4 regions of the Pseudomonas promysalinigenes genome follow, and region 4 is predicted to be linked to each of the others. Evidence: riboswitches for the same ligand, from Rfam matches in the RefSeq annotation. Region 4 holds a riboswitch; each other region holds the start of a gene.

Region 1 (3,261 bases), 540 kb from region 4:
CAGGTTGTCCACGCCGTCTTCACTGGTGCTGTACTGGCCATACAGCGACAGATCATCAGTGACTGCGAACACCAGCCCAGCGCGCCAGTTGCCACCCTGCAGGCTGCGGTCACTGCGGCTGGCATCGACAAGGTTGTCGCGCTCGATGTGATTCTGGTCGCGACGCACGCCCGTCACCAGCGACAAGCGCTCGCTCAGCTGCAAGCGGTTCTCGGCGAACAGGGCGAAAGTGTGGGTAGTGGACAGCGTCTGCGCACGGGTTGGCGAATCGCTATGGAACCAGCCAGCGGCTGGCTGCCATGGGTCGATGTAGTCTGCACCCACGTCGTTATAAGGCCGGTTGCTGTCGACGTTGAAGCGCACCTTGTTGTACTCGGCGCCAATCAGCGTCCTGCTTGGCAGCCCGAACAGCTGATGATCGAAGCTGAAGGTCTGGCGATCGCCAATCTGCTCCTGGTTGTGCCTGATTTGCAGGTAGCTCTGGCGCTCCAGTTGCTCTCGCGCTGCGTCCCAGCTGTAGTTCTCGGCATTGCGCCAGTGACGGCGGCTCTTGATGTAATACAGCTGGTTGCTGGCGCTGACGTGATCGGTCAGCGTCCAGTCGGTAGTCAAACGCGTCCACTCGTCGTGGTAGCGCTGCACATCGTTGCGAATGTTGTAGTTCTTCTTGCGCAGGCTGTTGCGGTAGTGGCCATCGATCAACGGCGTGCCGTAGTAATTGGCCGGCTGGGCGTCGCCCCGTTCGTGGGCGAGGGTGAAGCTGAGGTCCTCGCTGGCGTCAAAGCGCGCTGCGGCACTGAGCGCCAGGCTACGGGAATCTGTGCGGTCGACCCAGCCATTGCCCGCTTGCTGGTTGAGTGTCAGGCGGTAGCTCAAGCGCTCACTGAGGCTGCCGCCGCTGTCCAGGCCCAACTGCTGGCGATCCCAGGAGCCATAGCCCAGGCGCAGGTGGTTGCGAACCTCGCCAACCCATGGTTTTTTCGGGATTACGTTGATCACTGCCCCGGTGGCGCCCTCACCATACAGTACCGAGGCCGGGCCGCGAATCACATCGATCTGCTCGACCATCCACGGGTCGACCGGAAACGTCTGAGTGCCGGCCCCGGTGTACAGGCGCGCGCCGTCGAACAGGGTCATCACAGATCCATGGCCTGTGAAGCCGCGTGCTGACAGGCCAGTGCCGCCGTCGCCGGGGTTGCCGATGAAGGTGATGCCGGGCGATCGGGTCACTGCGTCCTGAACGGTGAGGTTATTGCGCTGCTCGATCTGGCTGGCCGTGATGCTGCTGGTACTGGCAGGTGTATCCAGGGCGCTGAGGTTCAGCCGCGAGCCGGCGTCAGTGGGGGTGGCCAGGTCGACGCGTTGTGGGTCACGGCTATCGGTGACAGCTGTGGAGGGGAGGTTCAGCACAGGTTCGTCGGCCAGTACTGGCAAGGTCACGGCCAAACAGGCCGCCAGGGGATGAAGCTTGATGAGTCGGGACATGTCGTTCCACTGCAGCAGGAATGAATGGATCCCGGTGGAAAACACGCAAAGGCGCACCGCGCACGCTGGCGCACACGCGGATACCGGCCTGCGCCCGCCCACCGCGGGTTGCCAAGTGAAGCTTCAGGCCGGTCTCCGGGCTTGCGAGGGGCGTGATACCTTCACCTTCCCATGCAGGCGCACAGTGGTGTATCGAAGGCATCGCTCGCTTACCGTTGCGGGGGCAGCGCCGGACTTGTCGTGAACCACGACGCACCGGCTTCCCGTTTCACCCTGCGCACGGCGGCGCAGGGCACCTGAAACTGGCGCGCATCTGACCATCGAATGGCCGGCGCGTCAAATCCGTGAATCAGCGCCCGCGACGGCGCGATACGCGCGCCTCAATATTTTTGCGTCCGATCAACAGGGCTGGTTTCTCTACCACCGGTTCATCGGCCAGCCATTTGTACATCACCAGGCAATCGACCAGGCCAAGGCGGGCGTGGCGGTAGGCTTTGGGCAGGCGGCCAACGGTTTCGAAGCCTAGCTGCGTCCACAGCGCCACAGCCACTTCGTTGCTCGCGACGACCGAATTGAACTGCAGCGCCAAAAACCCTTCCTGTCGCGCCAGTTTCTGGGAATGTTCGCACATCAGCCTTGCTACGCCCCGCCCGCGGGCAGCCTCGCAGACCATGTAACCGCAGTTGCCCACATGGGCGCCTGGGCCGGCAGCATTGGCCTTGAGGTAGTAGGATCCAAGCAGTTCACCGTCTTCTTCAGCCAGCAGCGTGTGCAGGGGCAGGTGCAGCCATAGCTGGCGTGCCTGCTCGAATGTCAGGTCAGGGTCGTAGGCATAGGTTTCACGGGCCTGGGCGATGGCCTGGAAAGTTGGCCAGAAACGCTCGAAGTCTTCCGGCGTCATGGGGCGGATATGGATCATGGCGGTTCCTGCAGTGGCTAGGCCGCCAAGTCTGGTTGGCGCGGCGCCGACGCGCAAGGGCACCGACGCCGTAAGGCATCAGCCGTCGGCCTTGCCCACCGCATCCAGGGCCCGAGCCGAGTAAACCAGGGCGGCGCCGGCATTCATGGCTACAGCCACACCGAGGGCCTCGGCGATTTCCTCGCGGGTAGCACCGTGCTTGACAGCCTGTTGGGAATGCACCGCGATGCAGCCGTCGCAGCGGGTGGTAACGGCCACGGCCAGTGAAATCAGTTCGCGGGTCTTGGCGTCCAGGTGGTTGGTCTTGGCGCCGGCGCCACTGGCAGTCATGTAGCCGGCGACAGTGTCGGGGGACAGTTGCTTGAGGTCGCCGATGCCGGCCATCAGCTGCTTACGGTAGGCGTCCCAGTCCATCATGCTCATCGTCTTCACCTTGGTAAGGTTGCAGGGGGAGCTTTCAGGCTAGCCGAATTCGCGCCTATCGCCGCTTGCCGGCGATAGGGTGCAGCAAGGGCATCAGATGTAGATGAACACCAGCACGACGGCCGCGACCACCAGCCACTTTTCCAGGTAATAGCGTGTGCGGTTACGCTTTTTCAGGGCTTTGCCACGCTCGCGGATCTTGTAGATGCGCCTGAACAAGCGGTTGATGGCGCCGGTTTTGTCGCCCGCGTCGTTAGGTGCCGCTGCCCCCGCCATGACGTTGCGGCTGAACCAGCGGTTGAACGCCGTTGCCCAGCGGTACTTCAACGGGCGTTCGATGTCGCAGAACAAGATGATGCGATTATGCTCGGTGGTGTTGGCGGCGTAGTGGATATAGGTTTCATCGAAAACCACGCCCTCGCCATCGCGCCAGG
Region 2 (3,261 bases), 550 kb from region 4:
CGGCCTGGTGATTCTGTTCATGCTGCTGGACCACGTTCGCGAGACCTTTTTCCTACACCGCCAGGTCAGCGACCCGATGACCATCGAAACCACCGAACCCTGGTTGTTCGCCAGCCGCACCCTGGCCCACCTGTGCGCGCCGGTATTCGTTCTGCTCACGGGGCTGTCGGCGTGGTTGTATGGTGAGAAGTATCAGGGCCGTGGCGAGGTGTCAGGGTTTTTGTTCAAGCGCGGACTGTTCCTGGTGGTGTTGGAGTTCACCTTGGTCAACTTTGCCTGGACCTTCGAACTGCCACCGGGCGTGATTTACCTGCAGGTCATCTGGGCCATAGGGATAAGCATGATCGCCCTGTCGCTGTTGGTCTGGCTGCCGCGCCCTGCCCTGTTGGGCTTGGCAGCACTGATCATTGCTGGCCACAACCTGCTCGACAACCTGCACTTCGGTGTGGAGTCGGCCTTGCATGTGCCCTGGGCGATGCTGCACGACCGAAGCTGGCTAGACGTGACCGACGGCCTGCGCTTGCGCACGTCCTATCCGGTATTGCCATGGATAGGAGTGATCGCTTTGGGGTATGCCCTCGGCCCGTGGTTCGCCCAAGGCAGCGATGCCGGCCAGCGTCAGCACCGGCTGTTGGTGGCCGGCGCCGTCGCCCTGCTCGGGTTCATGGTATTGCGCCTGTATAACGGCTACGGTGATGCGCCGTGGGCCGGCTACCCGACCATTACGCAGACGCTGATGAGCTTTTTCAACATCACCAAATACCCACCCTCGCTGCTGTTTCTGGCGCTGACCCTGGGCTGCGGCATGCTGTTGCTCCGCGCCTTCGAACGCGCAGGGCATGCCCGCTGGATCAGTGCTTTGGCAGTGCTAGGTGCAGCGCCGATGTTCTTCTATCTGCTGCACCTGTACGTGCTCAAACTGCTGTACCTGGCCGGTACGGCGCTGTGGGGCCATAACCACGGTGAGCACTTTGGCTTTGACAGCATCGGCGCGGTGTGGCTGATGTCGCTGCTGCTGGCTGGGGCGCTGTACGTGCCGGTGCGTGGGTTCGCCCGGCTCAAGGCACGCCGGCGCGATATCGCTTGGCTGAAGTACTTCTGATTTGACCTTTTGCCCGGCGGCTTGATGGTCTACCATGCCGCCCGCCGGTTTCCATCACGGAATCAATAGGGAATCCCGGGCTCGCCCATGGCGTGCCAATCGGAACTGCCCCCGCAACTGTAGGTGCCGAGCCTGCTCCATCGATGCCACTGGGTGATTCGATCCGGGAAGGCTGGAGCCGGGCGAGGACGCACCAGTCAGGAGACCTGCCGGCGCATATCACCAACCGGCGGGGTGTCCGGGATGGCTATCCGGGTTGCCTCTGCGCCAGCAGGGGGCCGGCGATGCCTGTCCGTGCGTTCCTCACCAGAACTGTCCGTCAGGAGATCGCCCCGCATGCTGCCCCGTCTTATAGCCTGGCTTGCAAGCCTGAGCTTCACCGGCCTGGCCCAGGCCGGTACCACTCACTATCCGCTGACCCTTGAGAACTGCGGTATGCCGCAGACGTTCGCCCAAGCCCCGGAGCGTGCGGTCACCATCGGCCAGGCAGGCAGCGAAATGCTCTATGCGCTGGGCCTTGGCGACAAGCTGGCCGGTACCTCACTGTGGTTCAACAACGTGCTGCCCGAATACCAGGCAGTCAATGCCAGGGTACCGCGCCTGGCCGACAACGAGCCGAGTTTCGAGGCAGTCGTGGCCAAGCGTCCTCAATTGGTGGCCGTGCAATTCGAGTGGATGGTGGGCGCTCAGGGGGCGGTGGCTACCCGCGAGCAGTTCGCTGAGTTGGGCATTGCAACCTACCTGCTGCCTTCGGACTGCGAGGGCAAGGACAACCTGGTGGGTGCCGACGGCACTCGTCTGCAGGCGTTTCAGGTCGACAGCATCTACAAAAGTGTCAGCCAGCTGGCCGAGATCTTCGACGTGCAGGAGCGCGGCGCAGCCCTCAATGCCGACCTCAAAGCACGCCTGGCCAGCGCCAGGCTGCAACTGCGCGACAAAGACCTGAGCAAAACTTCGGCACTGTTCTGGTTCTCCAGCAGCGAACTCGCCGCCGCCCCATATGTGGCCGGCCGCCAGGGCGTAGCTGACTTCATGCTGCGCACGCTGGGGGTGCGCAACGTAGTCGATTCGACCGAAGAGTGGCCGACCGTAGGCTGGGAAACCTTGGCCAAGGCCAACCCTACCTGGCTGATCATCGCGCGCATGGACCGCCGTCGCTACCCTGCCGATGACTATAAGAAAAAGCTCGAATTCCTTCGCAAGGACCCGGTGACAAAGCACATGGATGCGGTGAAGCATAACCGTATCATCCTGCTCGACGCCGAAGCGATGCAGGCCGGAATCCGCCTGTTCCGTGGGCTGCAAACGTTATCTGCAGCCTTCGCCAGTGGTCACGCGGCGCAATGATCAAAGCACTGCTCTACAGCACGCTGGCCCTGCTGGCCTTGCTCGCTGCCGTGCTGGCCGGCACGGTCATCGGTGAGACCCACTTGCAGCCAAGCGTCGTCGGCCAGGTGCTGGCCAATCACCTGTGGCAAGCCGGCTATCCGGTCGATCCGATCGATGCCGGTATCGTCTGGAACTACCGCCTGACCCGCTCGCTGGTCGCCGCAGCCTGCGGTGCAGGCCTGGCCACTTGCGGGGTCATTCTCCAGGCACTACTGCGCAACCCGCTAGCCGAACCTTACCTGCTGGGCCTTTCGGCCGGAGCCTCCACCGGCGCAGTGCTGGTGGGGCTGCTGGGGCTTGGCAGTGCGGCCCTGAGTATGTCTGGCGGTGCCTTCCTTGGGGCCCTTGCCGCGTTCACCCTGGTACTGGTGCTGGCCCGCGCCGCTGGGCCCGACAGCAACAACGCACAGGTAATTCTCGCCGGCATCGCTGGCTCACAGTTGTTCAATGCCCTCACCGCCTTGCTCATCACCCAATCAGCCACCGCCGAGCAAGCCCGAGGCATTCTGTTCTGGCTGCTGGGCAACCTCAGCGGCGTACGCTGGCCCTCGGTATGGCTGGCCTTCCCTGCAGCCCTGTTCGGCTTGGTGGTGTGCCTGTGGCACCGCCGCGCGCTGGACGCTTTTACGTTCGGCTCTGACTCGGCGGCGTCTCTGGGCATCGCGGTGCGCCGCAGCCAGTTGCTACTGATCAGCTGCGCGGCGCTGGTGACGGCGGTGATGGTCTCGATCGTCGGCGCCATCGGCTTCGTTGGCCTGGTGATACCCCAC
Region 3 (3,261 bases), 1.3 Mb from region 4:
ACGCCAGCGAAGGGCAGGTCGGCCTGGTAACGTGCCAGGCCCAATGCCAGGGCGCCAAAAGTTTGGGCCATGGCCGTGCCATCGATGACCGCCAACACCGGCACTCCAAAGTGTCGTGCCAGATCGGCACTCGATGGGGTGCCGTCGAACAGGCCCATCACGCCTTCGATCAAAATCAGGTCTGCCTCTTGTGCGGCTTGCCACAGCAACCGACGGCTCTCCTGAGCACCGATCATCCACAGATCGAGCTGGTACACCGGGGCACCACTGGCGCGCTCGAGGATCATCGGGTCGAGAAAGTCCGGGCCGCATTTGAATACCCGTACCTTGCGGCCCAGGTTACGGTGCAAGCGGGCCAAGGCCGCGGTCACGGTAGTCTTGCCCTGGCCAGAGGCAGGTGCCGCGATCAGCACCGCTGGACAGCTGCGGGGTTCACTCACAATTCGACGCCCTTCTGTGCGCGGACCCCGGCCTGGAAGGCATGCTTGAGCATGCCCATCTCGGTGACGGTATCGGCCAGCTCGACCATTTCAGGCTTGGCCGCGCGACCGGTGACGATCACATGCTGCATCGGTGGCCGGGCCTGAATGTCAGTGAGCACCTGGTCCAGGTCGAGATAGCCGTGCTTGAGCGCGATATTGAGCTCGTCGAGCACTACGAACTGCACGTTCGGGTCTTGCAGCAGCTGGCGCGAGACCGCCCATGCCGCCTGGGCGGCAGCGATGTCACGCTGACGATCCTGGGTTTCCCAAGTGAAGCCCTCACCCATCACGTGGTAGCGCACCTGCTCGGGGAAGCGACGGAAGAACAGCTCCTCGCCAGTGCTGTTGCGGCCTTTGATGAACTGCACCACCCCGCACTGCATGCCATGGCCCAGGGCACGGGCAAGCATACCGAACGCCGAGCTGCTCTTGCCCTTGCCGTTGCCGGTGAGCACCAGCAGCAAGCCGCACTCGTTGGGGGAATTGGCGATGCGCTCGTCGATGACCGCCTTCTTGCGCTGCATACGCGCCAGGTGGCGCTCGTCGCGTTCGGTGAATTCGCTCATGGAAGGTTCTCCGCAGGCTGCGGCCACGTGGGCAGTGGCGGCAGGTAAAAGGCGGGCAGACGGAGAACGCGCAGCAGCCACGGCCGAGGCCGCGATGCACCGCACATCACCCTCCGTGATGCCGTTGGCAGTATCAGGCCGGTCTCCGGGCTCATGAGCGGGCCGTGGGCCCAGGGCTACGCGCCTTCCCGGGTGTTCACACCCAGTGGCACTGCGCGGCCGTCACTCATTTACCGTTGCGGGGGCAGCGCCGGAATCGCGCCATGCTGGCGACCACCGGCTTCCCAGTTTCACCCTGCCCAGTCGAAGCTGGCAGGGCACCTGAAACACGCCGCGAAGGTTAGAGGGTTGCACCGGGACCGTCAATCGGCGTGGCCATGCAGAGGAACCCGGTGTTCCCTCAGCGATTCTGCGCCAGGTGCTCCTGGGGAATCACACGCTTGGCCTGCAGATAGGCTTTGGCCCAGTAGCTGTTGGACAGGTAATCCAAGCGTACGGTACCGCCAGTGGAAGGCGCGTGCACGAAGCGCCCTTCGCCCACATAAATGCCCGCGTGACTCACTTGCGAACCGCCGGCAGTGGCGAAGAACACCAGGTCGCCCGACTGCAAGGCGTTGATGCTCACCGTGGGCGCGCGCATCACGATCATCTCGCGGGTCGAACGTGGCAGGCTGATACCAGCAGCATCGCGGTACACGTAACCGATAAGGCCACTGCAATCGAACCCGGAATCCGGTGTATTGCCACCCCAACGGTAAGGCGTACCCACCAGGCCGATAGCACGGATCAACACGTCGTCAGCCAGCGGCGAGCCCTCTGGCTGGCTGTAGGTGATGGTGGGCTGAACCACAGGCGCAGGCGCCGGGGCACGGCTAGAACAGGCGGCAAGTAAAGCCACCATGGAAAGGAATGCGAAGCGCGCCATCATCTTCATGGCCAGAACTTCCTGTCAAAGACCGACCGGCCGGAGCCGAAAAGAGTTGAGAATTTAGATTAGACGCTTTCTGTAAATGCGCACGGCGGCGAGCTTTTTTTATCAAGCAACACCGCCGTGGCAGGGTACATCATTTTGATATCAGTTGCGCGCGATATTGGTCGTCGGCGCCATGGCCAAGGCACGCTTGGCTTCGATGAAGGTCTTGCTCCAGTAGCGGTCACCGAGGCTGTCGATGCGCACACCGCCGCTACGACGGCTGCTGGAGTGGATGAACTGGTTGTCACCCAGGTAGATACCGGCGTGGCTCACACGGCCACGGCCATTGGTGCTGAAGAACAGCAGGTCGCCTGGCTTGAGCTTATTGCGCGCCACCTTCGGCGCATCGACGTTGATCATCTCGCGGGTGGAGCGCGGCAGGTTCATGCCAGCTTCCTCGCGGAACAGATAACCGATGAAACCGCTGCAGTCGAAGCCCGACGCTTCAGAGGTGCCGCCAAAGCGATAGCGAGTGCCGATCAGCGACATCCCACGCTCCAGAATGCTGTCTGCCAGCACCGGAAGCTGGTACGGCTTGCTGCTGGAGAAGGCCTCCAGATCGTCTTCAGTGGCCTGCTCTTCTTCACCGAAGACCGACGAAGGCGAGGCTTTGACTTTGTTGACCGACTGCGAGGCAACCGGGGTGTGATCCTGGGGCTGGGAAACTGGGCCTTGGGCCGCACAGCCAAAAAGCAGGGTCACGAGTGCGAGAGGCACGAGGGGTGCGAAGCGCTTTAGCATGGGCACGACCGTGTCAGTAATCCTTTAGAGGGAGGGAACTATGCCCTCTATCATGGCCATTTGCAAATTTTATCGAAAAAAATGTGACTTTTTCGTTTTACCCCTCAAAGCCCTGTGTTTACGGGGCTTACCAGCCGAGGGTTTCCTTCAGGAACGGGATGGTCAACTTGCGTTGTGCCTGCAGTGAGGCCTGGTCGAGGCGCTCGAGCAAGTCGAACAGTGCGCTCATGCTGCGGGTGCCACGGGTGAGGATGAAATGGCCGACTTCGTCGGTCAGGTGCAGGCCGCGGCGCGACGCCCGCAGCTGCAGGGCACGCAGCTTGTCCTCGTCGGACATGCCGCGCATCTGGAACACCAGCGCCAGGGTGAGGCGCGACTTGAGGTCGGGCAGCTTTATCGGCAGTTCACGAGGCGAGGCCGAGGCAGCCAGCAACAGGCGGCGCCCGCTGTCACGCAGGCGGTTGAACAGGTGAAACATCGCCTCTTCCCAGTCCGCCTT
Region 4 (3,261 bases):
GAGAGGATGCGCTGCCAACCATCTTCTGGCGACCAGGCTTCTTCACTGTGGCTGTGCCCGGCGTTCGCCTCTGCGTCATGGCTATGGTGCTCGGCGCTAGGGGCGGCAGTTTCATAGGTTTCCGCTTGGAGGATCAGTGGTGCGACCCAGAAGCTTTGCAGCACTGTCAGCAGCAAGGCTGCGAGCAGGCCGCTGAACCCGGCGGTGCTGGCGATACGCTTGATCATGATGGCCTCAGTGGCAAGGGAAGGCGGCGCTGTGGCGGGTGTCGTGTGCGGCGTTGTGCACGGCCTCTATGTGCGAGAAGCCGGCAAAATACACTAGGCACAGACCTAGAAGGCTGGCGCCTATAGCGATGGCCATGCGTTGGCTGAGGGAAACCTGTGTAGCGATGCTGTGATTGGCGCTGGTGACTGGCATGATGCGATCCTCTGCTTTGCTTTTGTCAGTGCAATGGGCACGAGCGCGGCAGCCCCGGTTGCCAGACAACCAGGGGGATGCGACAGCGCCCGCCCACCGCGGGGTGTTCATGAGCGCCAGGCCGGTCTCCGGGCTTGCGAGGAGGAGCATGGCTCCTTGAAAAGCATCACCTTCCCATGCACTACGCACTGGCACAGTGGTCTTGATGCTTCGCTCGCTTACCGTTGCGGGGGCAGCATCGGGTTTGCCTGGCCCTGGCGAGGGCCTGAGACGCACCGATTTCCCGTTTCACCCCAAGGGGGCACCTGACGCAAGGCATAAGGAGAGCACGGGGCGGTGGTGGCGTCAAATCCAATAAACCGGCTCGCGCTTGCGCTCGCTTCAACACCTGCAATTCTTGCTCTTGCTCTTGCTCTTGCTCTTGCTCTTGCTCTTGCTCTTGGCTTTTGCTTCTAAGCGCACGGTAGTTCAGGCGACACAGATTGCGACTTCAGGAGGCCGGAGTGAGGCCTCCTGAAGTCGCATTCGGCGCTTGCTGAACTACCGCGCGCTTAAAAGCAAAAGCAGAGGAGGGCAAAAGCAATGCAACAGCAGGGCAAAACAAGGCCAAATGCCTATGCAGGAGCGTGGACGATAGTTGACCACCTGCCACCCCCCGCGTAGCCTTGCTGCTTCGAGGTTCTTCGGCCAGGCCGAAGCTAAGACGGGAACGCGGTTGAAGCCGCGGCTGCCCCCGCAACTGTAGGCACCGACAATGGATCGACACAGCCACTGCGCCAACGCGCGGGAAGGCGTCCATCCGCCACTAAGCCGTTCGCACGGCAATGGTACGGTGCAAGCCAGGAGACCTGCCTCGTTCACGATTTCGACTTTCAACCGGGCGGGGTGATCCGGTGGCGAACGAGCCCGGCCAGCTTGGCCTGCGGCTATCGTCCCGTGTGCCCGCGCTAACCTGCCAAGGGCAACACGACATGAAAACATTGGCCAAGCTCCCCGTCACTATCGTTACAGGCTTCCTCGGCTCAGGCAAAACCACGCTGCTGCGCCACATGCTCGATAACGCCCAAGGCCGCCGCATCGCGGTCATCGTCAACGAGTTCGGTGAGCTGGGCATCGACGGCGAAATCCTCAAACAGTGCAGTATCGGTTGCACCGAAGAAGAAGCCAGCGGCCGCGTTTATGAGCTTGCCAACGGCTGCCTGTGCTGCACGGTCCAAGAAGAATTCTTCCCCGTCATGCGTGAACTCGTGGCGCGTCGCGGCGACCTTGATCACATCCTCATCGAAACCAGCGGCCTGGCCCTGCCAAAGCCGTTGGTACAAGCCTTCCAGTGGCCAGAAATTCGCAATGCCTGCACCGTCGACGCGGTCATCACTGTGGTCGATAGCCCAGCCGTGGCCGCTGGCACCTTCGCTGCCTACCCAGAACAAGTCGATGCGCAACGCAAGCTCGACCCCAACCTCGATCATGAGTCGCCCCTGCACGAATTGTTCGCCGACCAGCTGGCCAGCGCTGATCTGGTGGTGCTCAACAAAGCCGACCTGATCGATGCCCAAGGCCTGGCCAAGGTCCGTGCCGAAGTGGCCGAGGAGCTGCCGCCAGCGGTCAAGGTCATCGAGGCCAGCAGCGGCCGCCTGCCGCTGGACGTGTTGCTGGGCATCGGTGCGCAGTCAGAAGTGCATATCGATGGCCGCCGCACGCATCACGATTCGCACCATGACGGCGACGACCATGATAACCACGATCACGACGCTTTCGATTCGATCTCCATCGACCTGCCCGAGGCGGACGAAAGCTTGCTTCTCGATGCCTTGACCCAACTGGTGGTCGAGTTCGGCATCCTGCGTGCCAAAGGCTTCGCGGCCATCCCTGGCAAGCCAATGCGCCTGCTGGTGCAAGGGGTCGGTACACGCTTCGACAAACATTTCGACCGTGCCTGGCGCGCCGACGAGCCCCGCATCACGCGTTTGGTATTGATCGGTCAGGACCTGGACCCTGGGCAGCTTGAAGCTCGCCTGCGCAAGGCGCTGGGCGCCTGACCCATGCACCTGCTGCGGACCCAGCCCGGTGGTTTCGTACCGGACGACAGCATAGCCGATCTCGGCCAGACGCCCGCTGAGCTGGTGATTCTCTGTAGCGGTGATTCGCACTTGGCATTGCTTGCCGAAACCGCTGAGCAGCTCCCTGACGATTTCCCCAGCATGCGTCTGGCCAATCCGATGCAGGTGCAGAACCATGCTTCGGTCGACCTGTATGTGGATCGGGTGCTGCGCCATGCCAAGCTGATTCTGGTATCGCTGCACGGAGGCGTCGGTTACTGGCGCTATGGTGTAGAGCAGTTGGTGGAACTTGCCTCGCGCGGCGTGCAATTGATTCTGGTGCCTGGCGATGATCGCCCGGACCCAGAGTTGACTGGCCTGGGTACGGTCACCGGCGAGGCGGCAGAGCGCCTGTGGCACTACTTGCGTCAAGGCGGCAAAAGCAATGCGGTGAACTTGTTCCACTGCTTGGCCAGCCAGTGGCTGGGGCGCGATTATTCATGGGACGAACCCCAGCCTTTGCCGCGCACTTCGGTGTATCACCCAGGCAAACCAAATGCCCGGCTGGAAGACTGGTACAGCCACTGGGCCACGGACTACCCGGTGGCCCCATTGTTGTTCTATCGCTCGCACCTGCAAGCAGCCAATACCGCATTCATCGACGTGTTCTGCGAACGTTTGCAGGCGGCAGGCCTGAATCCGTTGCCCATCGCGGTGGCCAGCCTGAAGGACAGTGCCTGCCTGGAGCAGGTCGAAGCCTGGCTGGACGAAGTGGGCGCCGAGGTGTTGATCAACACCACAG

What was found. A riboswitch is a leader RNA that binds a small molecule or an ion and turns the genes downstream of it on or off. The one in region 4 is predicted to bind cobalamin.
Region 1: it holds a riboswitch for cobalamin, as region 4 does, so the genes downstream of both, HU725_RS09215 (TonB-dependent receptor) here and cobW (cobalamin biosynthesis protein CobW) in region 4, are expected to answer to the same signal.
Region 2: it holds a riboswitch for cobalamin, as region 4 does, so the genes downstream of both, HU725_RS09205 (ABC transporter substrate-binding protein) here and cobW (cobalamin biosynthesis protein CobW) in region 4, are expected to answer to the same signal.
Region 3: it holds a riboswitch for cobalamin, as region 4 does, so the genes downstream of both, cobO (cob(I)yrinic acid a,c-diamide adenosyltransferase) here and cobW (cobalamin biosynthesis protein CobW) in region 4, are expected to answer to the same signal.

The regions. Positions count from the first base shown of each region.
Region 1 covers NZ_CP077094.1:2,022,696-2,025,956, forward strand. The annotation lists gene HU725_RS09215 (TonB-dependent receptor) at 1-1,485, opposite strand, end outside; cobalamin riboswitch at 1,595-1,800, opposite strand; gene HU725_RS09220 (GNAT family N-acetyltransferase) at 1,835-2,404, opposite strand; gene HU725_RS09225 (carboxymuconolactone decarboxylase family protein) at 2,483-2,827, opposite strand; gene lpxO (lipid A hydroxylase LpxO) at 2,921-3,261, opposite strand, start outside.
Region 2 covers NZ_CP077094.1:2,018,499-2,021,759, reverse strand. The annotation lists gene HU725_RS09210 (acetyltransferase domain-containing protein) at 1-1,102, shown strand, start outside; cobalamin riboswitch at 1,131-1,330, shown strand; gene HU725_RS09205 (ABC transporter substrate-binding protein) at 1,439-2,449, shown strand; gene HU725_RS09200 (FecCD family ABC transporter permease) at 2,446-3,261, shown strand, end outside.
Region 3 covers NZ_CP077094.1:1,237,781-1,241,041, reverse strand. The annotation lists gene HU725_RS05760 (cobyrinic acid a,c-diamide synthase CobB) at 1-440, opposite strand, end outside; gene cobO (cob(I)yrinic acid a,c-diamide adenosyltransferase) at 437-1,048, opposite strand; cobalamin riboswitch at 1,168-1,388, opposite strand; gene HU725_RS05750 (C40 family peptidase) at 1,449-1,982, opposite strand; gene HU725_RS05745 (C40 family peptidase) at 2,124-2,762, opposite strand; gene hda (DnaA regulatory inactivator Hda) at 2,890-3,261, opposite strand, start outside.
Region 4 covers NZ_CP077094.1:2,565,932-2,569,192, reverse strand. The annotation lists gene HU725_RS11640 (CbtA family protein) at 1-227, opposite strand, end outside; gene HU725_RS11635 (CbtB domain-containing protein) at 235-420, opposite strand; cobalamin riboswitch at 523-744, opposite strand; cobalamin riboswitch at 1,080-1,290, shown strand; gene cobW (cobalamin biosynthesis protein CobW) at 1,392-2,459, shown strand; gene cobN (cobaltochelatase subunit CobN) at 2,463-3,261, shown strand, end outside.